Prosthecobacter sp.: one gene and its partner. The protein of the gene in region 2 interacts with the protein of the main gene of each other region in a pairwise test. Links are inferred from orthologs where the notes say so. Each region holds a gene or a part of one and is shown on either strand. Other genes may lie near its edges.

Region 1 (5,390 bases), on a different replicon or contig from region 2:
CGCTGCCTTTCACACTGCCCACGTCGGTCACGATCAAATCATCCGCCAGGTCGCATGAGGCGATCTGGCGTGCGATGTCCGGCATGTGCTGGATCGGCATGCACAGCACGGCCAGAGAAGCGTCTCGAATGGTTTCGGCAATGTCGGTGGAGGCAGTGACGGCGGGCAGCTCCCGCCTGACCTCCTGCACGGCGTCCTCACGGCGTGCCCAGACGCGGATTTCCATGCCTGGCATGCGCTGCTGGATTGTTTTGACCAGCGATCCGCCAAGCAAACCGGGGCTGAAGATGGCGATGGAACGTTCGATGGACACGAAGCGAAGAAGGGGAAGGCATTCCACGGCACGAACGGGGTCGGCCAACAGAAATCAAGGCTTCCTCACGCCGCGCTCGATTTGACTGGACGATCCCTGGCGACCGGGCCGGGGATCAAGGCACGCGGAAGATTTTGCCGGTGTATGGGCAGCGAGCCTTCTGGCCGGACTGGAAGTCGCGCACATCAATGGCCTGACCATTTGGATCAAACGGGCTTTTCACAAAGCCGGGCTTGCCCGTAATGCGGGTAGCAAAGGGAATCTCGGCGGGAGCAGGAGGCGGAGTCGGATTGGTGGGCGGAGTGTTGCCAGGAGGTGTGACCGTCACCGGAGGCGGGGCTGTGGTTGCACCAGTCGTTGGTGGAGGTGTGACGTTGTCACCCGTCACTGGAGCATTGGGATTCGGTGGCTGCACTGCCGCAGCATTGGGATCCGCCATGTTCACCCCTTCGAAGTACTGGGTCTGCTCTGGTGGCACGCCATAACGAGGCGGCACATCAAGCGAACGACCACGCGGGCCTCTTGGCGGAGGAGGTGTGGGACCGTAGCATGCGGTCAAACTGGAGGCGATCGCTAACAGCAAGAAGGCTTGCAGGTGACGTTTCATGGCGTGTTCAGGTTGGGGAAAAATGGCGGGATCAGGCGTTCACACGCATGGGCATCAGCACATAGAGGAAGTTCGTGCCGCTGCGCAGCACGCCGGGGCTGATTTCATCAATGAGATGCAGATGAACCTCGTCGGCACTCAGGTTTCGCAGCGGAGCCATCGCAAACTCCGGATTGAAGGCGATGGTGATCGACGCGCCCTTGTAATTGATGGCCAGCGTTTCACGCGCCTCACCCACATCAGGCGAGGAAGCAACGATTTCGACGCTGCCGGGCGTGAAGATGAATTTGATCGAATTGGATTTTTCCGTGACGAGCAATGACACACGTGAAATGGCCCGGAGGAAAGCCTCGCGCTCCAGCGGGATGCGCTCCTTCGATTCGCCGGGGATGACCTGACGGTAGTTCGGGTAGTTGCCGTCGATGAGCTTGCTGACGAGCAGGCTGTCGCCGAGATCGAAACCGACCTGAGAACCGGTGACACGAATGGCCACTTCGCCAGAGTCGCCCAGCAGGCGGGAAAGCTCGTTCACGGCCTTGGTGGGCACGATGATATCGATTTCCTGGCTCTGCGGGAACTCCAGCTCCTGCTCGACCATCGCGAGGCGGCGGCCATCAGTGGCGACCATCGTGAGGGCGTTGTCCTTGAAGGAGAACAGGATGCCGTTGAGCACGTAGCGCGTTTCGTCAGTGGAAATGGCGTAACTGGTCTTGCGCAGGCAATCGCGCAGCACCTGCTGCTCGATGCGGAACTCACGCGCATCATCGAAGCGGGGCAACGCGGGGAATTCCTCGCTGGTAAGGCCGAGCACTTTGAAATAGCTGGGACCGCTGCGGATGGAGGCGACGTTTTTCTCATCGACCTTCACTTCAATTTCCTCCGACGGGAGTTCGCGGATGATGGTGGCCAGCCGGCGTGCCGGGAGGGTGGTGGCGCCGGGCTCATCGACCTCGGCAGGCACTGAACAGGTCACACCGACATCGAGATCGGTGGTGGTGAGTTCGAGCATGCCATCCTTCGCCTTGAGCAGGACATTGGAGAGAATGGCGAGTGTGGTGCGCGAACTGACCACGTGCTGAACCTGGTTGATGGCTCCCAGGAAGGATTCCTTGCTGATGGTGAACTTCATATAAAATGCCTGCTTTGGGGCGATTTGTTAACAAACCCCGATGAAACGGCAAGGATATTGAGCGGAAAAATCCGGGTGTCTAACTGCAATCTGAATTCCTTCATATTCAGGGCGGACTCAGTTTTCGTGGTGAGGACTCAAATCGGGCCGGGACGGAAACGCCAAAAACCTGAGGTTTGGTCTGCGGAACAGGTGATGCCGCCGGGGCCAGATGGTTGAAGAAATCGTCAAAACGCAGGCTGCATTGCAGGCGGCGCTGGCTGCCATCAATCTTCGGATTCACCTGAATGACAGCTTCGGCAAAGGGTGCTTGTGACTTGATCGCCTGGGCACGCGTGCGGGCTTCTTCAAGACTGAGTGTTTTGTCCTTGATGACGGCGTTCAGGTTTTCGAGGGCCGCCTTGGTGACCGGGTGCCATAGCCTGGCCCAGACTTCAGGCGTCACCGTCACCGTCTGCACGTTCGTCCAACGCTTTTCCGCAGGTGTCTCCTGCTCCCAGAATCCAACGATGAGCAGAAAAGCCTCGTCGATCTCAAACTGCCGCAATGCATCTCCCAGGCCAATGGGCGTGCCATGCTTGGCAGCTTTGGGGTTCACGGGAATGCGACCGTGATCAGGATTGGCCTCGGCGGGGATGTCCCATTTTTGCGTGTAATTCTTTGGCTGATAGCCGCCAAAGAAGGTGTCGCGCAGCCATTGCTCAAACAGCAGGCCGTGACTTTGCACTTCGCGCGCGGCGGAATCCGGCGGCAGAATGATGGCGGCCGCCATAAAAAGGATCAGCAGTGGCTTCATGGCGGTGATCCTGTGCGAGGTTTGGTGGAGCATAGCGGGTTCGAACCGCTGACCTCCTGCATGCCATGCAGGCGCTCTACCAACTGAGCTAATGCCCCGGAAATAAAACCGGCTCCCCTTGGATTTGGGGAGCCGGAGACTAGCAAAGGCGTCTGTTTTGACAAGCGCTTATTTCTTCTTTGAAGCACCACCTTTGGTGGGAGCGGCTTCAGGAGCCGGAGCTGCAGGCGCAGGTGCACCCGCCTGAGGCTTCGGCAGTTTCTCATAGATTTTTTTCGACTCGGCCTTGTCAGCATCAGACATTTTGGCTTCGAGCTGGGCGATCACGTTTGCAGTCACATCAATATCCGCCTTGTTGCCGCTGGCTTTGGCAAGGTCATCCGCCTGCTTGGCGTAGGCCCAAGCGCGTGGAAGCTCCGGTGTGCCGGGAACCACACCCACTGCATACAGGTTGGCAAGACGGAGCATGGCCAAGGCATTGCCCTGCTGGGCTGCGTCCGAGAAATGGCCTGCGGCCACCGTGCGGCTCTGACGCACACCAGCGCCCTGTTCATAGAGAATGCCGAGGGCAATCTGGGCAGGAGCAAAACCCATGTCGGCGGCACGCTGATACCAGCCTGCTGCAGCCACAAGGTCCTGAGTGGTGCCCGTGCCGTTGGCATAGAGGCCGGCGAGACGGTTCATGGCCTGCGCGATGCCGGCAGTAGCGGCCTTCATGTGGAAGGTGAAGGCTTTCACTGGATCCTTGTCCACCACAGTGCCGGTTTCATAATAGACGCCGACATTGTAGAAGGCTTCGGCCAGGTTGTTCTGCGCCGCGAGGCGGTAGAGGTCGAGGGCACTCTTGGGGTTTGGCTGGATCAAGACGTTCTCTTTGTCGTCACGCTTGCCCTTGGGATCTTTGACAATGCCGGTTTCAAACGCGTTGCCGAGGCGGAAGAGCGCCTGCGGATCGTTGCCGTTGGCGGCCTTGGTGTAGTATTCAAATGCCTTGGACACATCCTGCTTCACGTCAGCGCCATCAGGTCCGACACCATTTTCATAAATCTGGCCGAGAATGCGGTTTGCGGCAGCAAGACCTTTTTCGGCAGAGTCATTGAACATCTTCAGGGCGGCGGCCACATCCTTCTTCACCAGCTTTGGACTTTCCTTGGTGTCAGGATCGCCATTCAACAAACGAGCACCGTAGGTGCTGAGGGCGACTGCATTGCCCTGCTTGCCTGCTTCCATGAGGTAGTCGAGCGCCTTCTGATGATCCTGCGGGACGCCTTCCACGCCTGCGGAGTAAAGCTGTGCCAGGCCAAGAGTGGCTTCGCCGTCACCAGCCTTGTTGCCTTTGTCGAGCAGTTCCTTTGCTTTCGCTACGCTCTTTTCGACCACTACCACTCCTTTATCGCCTTCCGTGACACCTTGCAGGTGCAACTGGGCAAGCATCCGGCGGGCGACCTTGTTGTCGGCGGTTTCGGCTTCCTTGATCAGTTTGATGGCTTCCTTCACAGCGTCTGGGTTTTGCGCACCGGCCTGCATCAGTACTTGGGCGAGCTCCGATTTCGCGAGGATCTGGCCTTTGTCGGCAGCCTTGCGAAAAAGTGCCGCCACTTCATTGATGTTCGCACCGCTGAGCACGCCCCAATGGGCCAGCGCGTAGATGGCGTCTTTGTCATCCTTTTGAGCCAGCTCGCGGACCTTCGCGACGGCGTCATTGAATGACTTGTTGATGTCCGTGTTGTTGGCTCCTGGATTTGCCTGAACTTTGTCCTGTTCGGACTTGAGGCTTGTCAGGATCTCGACAAATGCGGGGGAGGCTCCGGGCATATCGGCAGTATCGATGCCTGCGACCGCGACGAGAGCCGCGAGTTTGAGTTTGAGGGCTGTGAGTAACATATATGGTTGTTAGTGAGAGGGGGGGCGTTTGACCCGGCTTTTCGGGAAGCGTTCATTTTTCAGGATAAACCCCAATTAAATCAAGCATTAGCTAAAGTTTTTTGCTTGGGATGACCAAACCATCTCCACAGCCGGCTGGCATTGACTCCCTCCCCCCGCCCTGCCATTCTGGCTATCCTACCCATGGCCGACACTTCTCCCACCAGCGCTGCCCCCCCCGTCTCTGCCAGTGGTGCCTCCACTCCTTCGCGAGGCCCGGAAAACTTCAAAAAACGCAACGAAATCCCCTCCGCAGAGGAACTTCTCGCCTCCTTCAACCGCGCCCTGCCCTTCAGCGATGAGGCCGAGAAAGGCGTGCTTTCCTGCCTGCTCCAAGATCCCGTCGAGCGCCTCAGCGAATGCCGCGTAACGCTTCCCGCGCTCGCGTTTTACCACGACGCCAACCGTACCATCTACGAGAAGCTGCTGGAGTTTTACGACAAAAACCTGCCCGTCGATCCCGTCACGCTCACCCACGCGCTACGTGACCAGAACCTGCTCGACAAAGTCGGCGGTGCTGCCGCGATTTCGGAGCTTTTCGCCTTCGTTCCGATCCCCTCGCATTTCCCATATTATAAGAAGATCGTTCTCGACAAGCACATCCTGCGTGAACTCATCCACG
Region 2 (8,860 bases):
GCCTGGGATGGCGCGGACATGCTGAACAAGCGCCCCGGCCTGGAAAAGCTCGACCGCGAGGTCTTCACGCTGGCAAGATCGCTCACGAAGCTGCCTTTCTTCATCAATGAGGATCAGGTCTTCCGACCAGGGCCGCAGCATGACGACACTTTTGCCTACATCGAGGCGCTGAACGCCGACGGCTTCACGGTCGCGGGTCTCGGCAACCAGGCGCACTTCCATGAGAGCTACCTGCCGTCCCCGGAGCATCTGCTGGCGGTGACGGATCGTTTCGCGAGGATCGTGCCGCATCAGTCCATCACGGAATACGACATCGTGACCACCGAGGACGAGGAACTGGCGGCGGACTACACGCGTGATGTGCTCATCGCCGTCTTCAGCCATCCGGCTTACACGAGTTTTCTTCTCTGGGGCTTCTGGGAAGGCTCGCACTGGATACCAGAGGCGGCCTCATGGAACAAGGACTGGAGCATCCGCAAGCGTGGTGAGGTGCTGGAGGAATGGATCGGTCGAAAATGGCGCACCGAGGTGACATTGATGACCGACGCGAACGGCATGGTGAAATGGCGCGGCTTCCCCGGCTGGTATGAGGTGCATGCGGCGGGCCAAAAGCCGGTCGTTTTGAAACCACAGTGGTGAGGAAACCCCGAAACCACATCCGACAATCAAAGTTGAAGCAAGGAACACCATGAACACGACCTTCTTCCACATTCCGCAAAGCCGCCGCGCCCTTCTCCGCAGCCTGCTTCTCACCACTGGCGGCATCATCACGAGCGATCTTTACGCCGAGGCGCTCGCACTCACGCCGCGTGCGACGGAGGGGCCGTATTATCCCGACCATCTACCGCTGGATCAGGACAACGATTTAACGCAGATCATCGGCGGCAAAGCGCCCGCAGGCGGCATCGTGACGGAGTTTGGCGGGCGTTTGCTGAATGCGGATGGCAAGCCGCTTTCCAATCACGTCATCGAACTCTGGCAGGCAGACACGAACGGCTGCTACATCCACAGCCGTGGCACGCAGAAGGGCAAGGAGCGCGATCCACAGTTTCAGGGCTTTGGCAAGATCACCACGAACGCGAAGGGCGAGTACCGCTTCCGCACGATCAAACCCGGCCTCTACACGGGCCGCACGATTCACTGGCACATCGCGGTGAAACAAGGCGACAAGCGCATGCTGACCACCCAGTTGTTCATCGCCGGTGTGCCGCAGAATGACCGCGATGGCATCCTGCGTGGCATGGGCACCGATGCGCAGCGCCTTTCGGTGATTCGTGAGTTCAAACCGGTCAGCAAGGAGAGCCAGGAACTCGTCGGCACTTGGGACATCGTGCTCGGCAAGACTCCGGAGGAGCCGGAGCAGCGCCGTGGAGGTCCGGGACCACCGCCGCCTCGTGGTCGCCGTGACAGCGCGTCTGTGGGCGATCAAGACATCAAAGACCTACTGTTTGGGCCTGCGCCGTTTTGATCTGAGTTTTTAGCCGGTCACTCCAGAGCCGCCTAAAGGCGGGACTACAATACTCAGAGGCTTCACTTCTTCGGCTGTCGCTGGCGCACGCACTCAAACAAGCACACGCCGGTGGCGACGGAGACGTTGAGACATTCGACTTTGCCTGCCATGGGGATCTTAACGAGGAAGTCGCAGTGCTCCCCGGTGAGGCGGCGCATGCCGGGGCCTTCCGCGCCCATGACGATGCCGATGCCGCCTTTGAGGTCGATGTCGTAGAGGCTCTGCGTGGCTTCATCGCCTGTGCCGACGAGCCAGATGCCGAGTTCCTTGAGCTTGTCCATCGCGCGGACGAGATTGGTCACGCGGATGAGCGGGATGTTCTCCGCCCCGCCGCAGGCCACGCGCACGACGGTTTCACTGATCGGCGCGGATTTGTCCTTCGGCATGATGACAGCACAGACACCGGCCGCGTCAGCGGTGCGCAGGCAGGCACCGAGATTATGCGGGTCCTGCACGCAGTCGAGAATGAGCACCAGCGGACTTTCCTTGCCTTCGAGCAACGTGGCGATGTCGCCCTCCTCATAGATGCGCACCTTGTTGTCGGAGCTGGAGTGGCGGTTCTGACGGGCGATGGGTTGTTGGGGACGCATGAGATTCAGTGGATAGTGGGCCGTGAATGGGATTTGGCAAAATGATAGAAGCGCGGGCTTGAAGGCTGTGTGAAGTGACGGGAGGAGTTTGAGATGAAGGCATCTCTCAAGCGTTGGTGGTCGCGAATCGCCGTTTTGGCGGCGCTGGGTGTCGCATTCGTGTTTGGGTGCGAGTGGTGGGTCGCGAGAACGGCGAAAGGGAGCTGTTTCGATGACATGAAAGCGGTGCCAGAGGCTCCGGTGGCGGTTGTTTTGGGCACTTCACCGCGCTTGGCCGATGGAAGGGCCAATTTGTTCTTCCTCCCGCGCATGGAAGCGGCTGCCGCGTTGTTCAAGGCGGGCAAGGTGAAGGCGTTGATCGTCAGCGGAGACAATGGCACGCGGGGTTACGATGAACCGACGGAGATGAAGCGCGTGCTGGTGCAGATGGGCGTGCCTGAGTCGCGGATTGTGTGTGATTACGCAGGTTTCCGCACTCTGGACTCGGTGGTGCGGGCCAAGGAAGTGTTCGGGCAGCAGCGGCTGATTTTTGTTTCACAGGGATTTCATAATGCGCGGGCGATCTATCTGGCTCGGGCATTTGAGATCGAAGCGTGGGGCTTGAACGCGAAGGCCGTGCCGGTGACACTGTCGGTGAAGACGTTCCTACGCGAGAAACTGGCCTGCGTGAAGGCGGTGCTGGATGTGAACGTGCTCGGCACACGGCCGAAGTTTCTCGGCGAGAAGGTCGCGGTGCCGGTGGAGTGACCTACAACCAAACTGTTAGCGCACGGCGCAGATCAGGGCTGGGGGTGACACGCAGTTCCTCGCCCACTTCCAAACGGGCCTTGTGGCCGTTTTGACTGATCTCGAGGAAGACGGGAAGAGTGCCGGGGAATTGAGAGAGAACCTCGTGGATGCGTTCGAGATCGGTCTCATCGTGCTGGCGGGTGTTAAGGCGCAGGACAATCGGTTTGGGCGGCGCGGGCGGCTTCGGTGGCGCGGGCAGCGACGGATCGGGATCGTTCGCGTTGCGGGGTTTGGCGGCTTTGGGCTTGAGCGGCTTTGCGTCGTTGCAGGTGACGCGATTGCCGTCGGTCTTTTGATCCTTGCTGACACGAATGCGGAAGGCCATCACGGCACCATCGGCGAGCACGTCCTTGAGCTTCTCGTAGTCGTCGCTCCAGCACATCATCTCCTGCACGCCGGTGAAGTCTTCCACTTTGAAGGTGGCAAAGGCCCGGTTGTCCTTTTTCGAGTAGCGCACCTCAAGCTGGCTCAAAATGCCGGCGATGGTGTGGGTACTGGCTTTTTCCTTCGTGTCGATCTCCTCAATGGCGGCGATCTTGGTGAGCTTCACCGAGTCGAAATGGCCGCGGTAGCTGTCGAGCGGATGGCCGCTGACATAGAAGCCGAGCAGTTCTTTTTCAAAGGCGAGCACCTCGTCCGTGCTCCACACAATGGAAGGCGTCTCAAGTTCGTTTTTCTTCGATTTGGGCTTCGCCAGATCGAAATCATCGAAGAGACCGCCTTGTCCGGATTTTTTGTCCTTCTGCATCGACGCGGCGGAGGCCAGCACCTGCTCCAATTTGGCAAACATGACGGCGCGCAGCTCGCCGGTGAAGTCGAAGGCTCCCGATTTCACAAGCGCTTCCATGAGCTTCTTGTTCACAGCGCGGTTGTCGAGTCGCGCGGCGAAGTCTTCGAGACTGGTGAAGGGGCCGTTTTTGGTTCGCTCCTCGATGGCGGCCTCCATGGCGCCTTCACCAACGTTTTTGATGGCGCTGAGACCATAGCGGATGGCGTTGGGATTTTCCTCCTCGGTCTCGAAGCGTTCGGGCGCGAACTTGAGCGCGGATTTGTTGATGTCGGGCGGCAACACCTTGATGCCCATCTCAAAGCACTCGCTGACGAAGTTCGCTATCTTGTCGGGATTGCTGATTTCGTAGCTCAGCACCGCCGCCATGAACTCGACGGGGTAGTTCGCCTTCAAGTAGGCCGTGCGATACGTCACGATGCCGTAGGCAGCGGAGTGCGACTTGTTGAAGCCGTATTGCGCGAATTTTTCGAGCAAGTCGAAGACGGCGTTGGCCTGCTTGTCAGAGATGTTGTTCGTCTTGAGGCAGCCTTCGACGAAGATGAGGCGCTGGCGGGCCATTTCGGCGGCGTCCTTCTTGCCCATGGCACGACGGAGCAAGTCCGCTTGTCCGAGCGAAAAGCCAGCGAGCACGTTGGCGGCCTGCATGACCTGCTCCTGATAAACCAGGATGCCGTAGGTCTCCTTGGCGATCTTTTCGAGCAGCGGATGCGGATACTCGACCTTCTCCTCGCCCTTTTTGCGTTTGATGTAGTCCGGAATGAACTGCATCGGGCCCGGGCGATACAGTGCGAGGATAGCGATGATTTCCTCGATGGTATCCGGGCCGAGCTGCTTGCAGGTGTTGACCATGCCACCAGATTCCATCTGGAACACGGCGACCGTTTCGCCGCGTTTGATGAGATCGAAGGTCTTGGTGTCTTCGAGAGGCACATCGGCCACTTTGAAGCCGGGAACGCGCTTGTTGATCCAATACTCGGCCTCGTGGATCACCGTCAGCGTTTTGAGGCCGAGGAAGTCCATCTTGAGCATGCCGAGCTCGGTGAGCGGCTTCATCGCGTATTGCGAGAGGATGGCGTCTTCCTTGTCCCGCGTGAGGGCGATGAAGTTGTCCAGTCTGCGGTCGCCAATGACGACGCCGGCGGCGTGAACACCGACACCGCGTGTGAGACCTTCGAGGAAGGTGGCGTGCCGCCAAAGCTCCTGCGCGTTGGTGTCGGCTTCGAGCTTCGCGGCGAGTTCGGGGTTTTTCTTCACCGATTCCTCCAGGTCGATGTTCAGCTCGTTCGGGATCATCTTTGACAGCGTATCGCTGTCGCCGTAGCTCCAGCCGAGCACGCGACCCACGTCGCGGATGACCGATTTGGCACCCATCGTGCCGAAGGTGATGATGTGGCAGACGCTGAGATCGCCGTACTTCTCGCGAACGTATTGGATGACTTCCGGGCGGCGTGTCTGGCAGAAGTCGATATCGATGTCGGGCGGGCTGACACGCTCGGGATTGAGGAATCGCTCGAACACCAGTTCGAAGCGCAACGGGTCAATGTCAGTGATGGCGAGGCAGAAGGCGACGAGCGATCCGGCGGCGGAACCGCGGCCCGGGCCGACGGGAATGTCGTGCTCGCGCGCCCAGTTGATGAAGTCCCAGACGATGAGGAAGTAGCTGGTGAAGTTTTTTTCCTTCAACAAGGCGAGTTCGACCTCCATGCGCTCGTGCAGCACCTCGTCATTGAGCGCACGATCACGGCCATAGCGGCGCTCCAGGCCTTCCATCGTGAGCTTGCGCAGGTATTCATTGCGATCGCCGCCGTCAGGCATCGGATACTGCGGGTAGCGTTCGATGGAGGTGGAATCGAGATGGATCTTGAGATCGCAGCGCTCGGCGATCTCCAGCGTGGCGTCGCAGGCCTCGGGCACCTCGGAAAAAAGCGCGCGCATTTCCTCGGCAGTCTTGAAATAGACCTCCGGGGAGTAGGTCATGCGGTTCTGATCGTAGATGCTCGCACCGGTGCCGATGCAGATCATGATGTCGTGGGACTCGTGATCGTTGCGGTTCAAAAAATGGACGTCGTTGGTGGCGACGGTTTTGAGGCCGTACTGCTTTCCCCACTCGACCATCTGCCGGGCGCTTTTGCGCTGGGCCTCCATGTTGTGGTCCTGGATTTCGAGGTAGAAGTTCTCGGGACCGAAAATGTCACGGAACTCCTGCAGGCTCTTTTCGGCCTCGTCCTTGCGGTCGGAGAGCAGCAATTCGTTGATCTCGCCGTTGATGCAGCCGCTGAGGCAGATGAGGCCCTTGGAATGTTCGCGCAGGGCATCTTTGTCCACGCGGGGCTTGTACCACTGGCCTTCGAGATGGCCTTTGGTGATGAGTTTGGAGAGATTGTCGAAGCCCTCGTTGCTTGAAGCGAGCAACGTGAGGTGGGAGGAGCGTTTGCGGCCAGGAACCTCGTTTTTGTCCATCATCGAGCCTGGCGCGAGATAGGCCTCGCAGCCGAGGATGCTCTTCACCTTGGCCTTCTTGGCGGCCATGTAGAAATCGATCGCCCCATACAAATTGCCGTGGTCGGTCATGGCAACGGCGGGCATTTCCAGCTCCTTCACACGCTTCATGAGCGTGTCGATGCGCACGGCTCCGTCGAGGAGCGAGTATTCGGTGTGCAGGTGGAGATGGACGAAGGAATCGGGCATGCGGCGGGGGGCAGGACTAACCCCGTTTCGGAGAGGTGAACAAGAGGGAGTTGTTCACAATGGGCCATCGCTACGCGGCCTTCGGTGGAGCCGGTGATGGTGGCGATAACGCTTCAACAACTGCCAGCCGACAGTGACGATGATGCAGGCAACGGAGAGCGCGATGATGAGGTAAAGACGATTGGAGTTGGAAGGCGGAAGTGGTGCCGGGGATGCGGGAGGAGGTTCGGCAGCCTGGGTGAACTGAAAAGCCCGGCTAGTTTCACCCGGAAAAATCACCTGCGGACGCAGTTCGGCTTTCCCCGCCTGGGTGTGCAGCAGGATCAGGCTGGTGTTGGCGTCTTTGGCAAACTCGATCTGGAATGTGGCCGCCCCTGTTGGCACCCGCCCTTTGACGGTGGCGAGCAAATGCACCTCCTGAGTGTCCTCTTTGAACGGCGTGTTGTCGGCTCCGTCGATGGCCTGGACCTCACAGGCGGGCAGGACGCTTTTTTGACCTCCAAACAGCACGCCGAGCGCACTGGAGAGGTATTCCTGCGCTTTCTGATGCGTGGCGGCCATCTGATCCGGTGTCTGCTCCCGGTACCATGAGGCGGGGACGGGGGGCAGCGTTGTGGGATCAGCGGCCAGGAAGGTTCGTGGATCCACATTGATGCGCAGAACGTAGCTCTGATCGGCGGCAAAATCCGCTTCGACGGTCATGCTGGGAACCACATGGGCTCGTGCCATGCCTGTGGCGGCCGTGACGACCGGAAAGACGATTCTTAGGAGTCGTCTGCGGAAAATTCGAAGAAGCATGGGCACATGGTGGAGATGCTCGCGCCAAATGGCAAATGCATCGTGGTCACAGGTTTCGATCCGATTGGAGGGTTGTTTTTCCAGCCAACGATTTTTCTCCAAGAAAGAAGCTGCGAAAAACCTTGTAGCTAGAGCATGACCGCGCTTGACTAATGGTGCGCAAATTGCTTCAAAAAGATATTCAGCAACCAACCCGCATGGGAGCCACACTCAAATCAGTCGAGAAAGGTCAGGAGATTGTCCTGGAGGACTTCAACCTGATCGGTCGCAGCCCGGATGCTTCCATCCGGTTGCTGGACGGCGGTGTGTCGCGCCAGCATGCCACGATCCGGCGTGATGGGCAGTTGTTCTGGGTCTCTGACCTTGGCAGCGCGAACGGCAGCTTCGTCAATGACGTGGCCGTGACCACCGCGCGCGCGCTGCGCCATGGTGACCGCGTGCAGTTCGGCACCAGCATTTTTGTTTTCGACAGCCAGGATGAAGAGCGCCCCCCGAGCGAGTCCAGCAACGTCAGCACTCAATCGCTCCACACCATCGCCCTGCCGGTGAAGACCGTGAAGGCCACGCTGCTGGTCGGCGACCTGCGCAATTTCACCTCCATCTCCGCCCAGCTCAGTGCCGAAGAAGTCGCCGCCATGCTACGTGAATGGTATGCGCAGTGTGAGCAGGTGCTGAAATCTCGCGATGCCATCATCGACAAATTCATCGGCGACGGTGTCTTTGCCTACTGGCCCGGTGACGACCACACCACCCGCGTCAGGGCCACCGAGGCCGCCAAGCTGCTCAGCAGTCCCGACGCTGGCAACTCGCCCAAGCGCAAATGGCTGCGGGAGAACATGAATCTGGAAGTTCACTGTCACGTCGGGTTGAACATCGGTGATGTGGCGCTCGGCGCGATGGGTCGCGGGGTGAACACTGCCGTGGGTGAGGCGGTGAACGTGACCTTCCGTATCGAAAGCCTGACCCGCAAACTCCAGGTGCCCGTGCTCGCCGGTGCCCCATTCCTGCATGGCTGGCCCGAAGGACAGCAGCTTTATCAAAACGCAGGCGTGCATCCCGTCAAAGGACAACCGGAACCCGTCGAAGTTTACTCGCTGCTGGATTTCCCGACGGTGTCGCTCTGACCGCTGCCGGCGGCCAGATACGAGGCCATGTCATCCCGCGTCATTCGGTAGAGCAGCCACTCGCCCATGCGCTTCGCGCCAAGACGTTGCTCATAGACCTGCTGCGCGTTCACATTCCAGTCCAGGGCTGTCCACTCCATGCGGCCACAACCGCGCTCATGCGCGAGGCACACGGCTTTTTTTAGCAAAGTGCCACCCACACCGGCTTTACGCCGCTCCGGCAGCACAAACAGGTCTTCGAGATACAATGTCGGAAGCGCTAGAAAGCTCGAATACGTCTCCACGAGGATCATGTAGCCGCAAGGCTCAGCATCCTCGCTCACAAACGCCAGCCACACTTCAATACGAGGCTTCGCCCCCAGCGCATCTTCGATTAATCTCGCCTGAGCTGCTTCTTCCGGCGGCGGAAGTTTTTCAAACTCCGCCAACGCCACCACCAGCCGGCAAAACGACGCCACATGCTCTCGCGAGAGCGGCTGCAGCTCGATTTGAAGCTTCGCACTCATGCCAATAACGCCGGATCACCAAACAAGGTGAAATTGGCCGCCTCCGTGATGCGCACGTTGAAAAT

Evidence for each region. The genes of interacting proteins can lie anywhere in the genome.
Region 1: the proteins of dnaE (region 2) and dnaN interact in binary tests that used the Escherichia coli proteins (3 or more experiments, as listed by UniProt). The link is inferred for Prosthecobacter sp. from one-to-one orthologs.

What each region holds. Positions count from the first base shown.
Region 1 is NZ_JAXMIH010000008.1:671,428-676,817, reverse strand. Bases 1-2,993 are described here. They hold dnaN (DNA polymerase III subunit beta), read right to left. Parts: upstream 2,050-2,993; coding sequence 952-2,049; downstream 1-951. Other genes in these bases: U1A53_RS11150 (hypothetical protein), read right to left, coding at 2,156-2,845; U1A53_RS11160 (hypothetical protein), read right to left, coding at 429-920; U1A53_RS11165 (prephenate dehydrogenase/arogenate dehydrogenase family protein), read right to left, coding at 1-313. In the rest of the region: U1A53_RS11140 (hypothetical protein), read right to left, coding at 3,014-4,729; dnaB (replicative DNA helicase), read left to right, coding at 4,913-5,390. UniProt on the Escherichia coli protein: Confers DNA tethering and processivity to DNA polymerases and other proteins. Acts as a clamp, forming a ring around DNA (a reaction catalyzed by the clamp-loading complex) which diffuses in an ATP-independent manner freely and bidirectionally along dsDNA.
Region 2 is NZ_JAXMIH010000006.1:74,492-83,351, forward strand. The notes cover bases 2,649-6,713. They hold dnaE (DNA polymerase III subunit alpha), read right to left. Parts: upstream 6,368-6,713; coding sequence 2,849-6,367; downstream 2,649-2,848. Other genes in these bases: U1A53_RS03185 (ElyC/SanA/YdcF family protein), read left to right, coding at 2,649-2,847; U1A53_RS03195 (hypothetical protein), read right to left, coding at 6,422-6,713. Also shown: U1A53_RS03170 (endo-1,4-beta-xylanase), read left to right, coding at 1-639; U1A53_RS03175 (hypothetical protein), read left to right, coding at 689-1,468; 23S rRNA (guanosine(2251)-2'-O)-methyltransferase RlmB, read right to left, coding at 1,531-2,100; more of U1A53_RS03185, read left to right, coding at 2,317-2,648; more of U1A53_RS03195, read right to left, coding at 6,714-7,096; U1A53_RS03200 (adenylate/guanylate cyclase domain-containing protein), read left to right, coding at 7,363-8,289; U1A53_RS03205 (GNAT family N-acetyltransferase), read right to left, coding at 8,253-8,795; tRNA (N6-isopentenyl adenosine(37)-C2)-methylthiotransferase MiaB, read right to left, coding at 8,792-8,860. UniProt on the Escherichia coli protein: DNA polymerase III is a complex, multichain enzyme responsible for most of the replicative synthesis in bacteria. This DNA polymerase also exhibits 3' to 5' exonuclease activity. The alpha chain is the DNA polymerase catalytic subunit.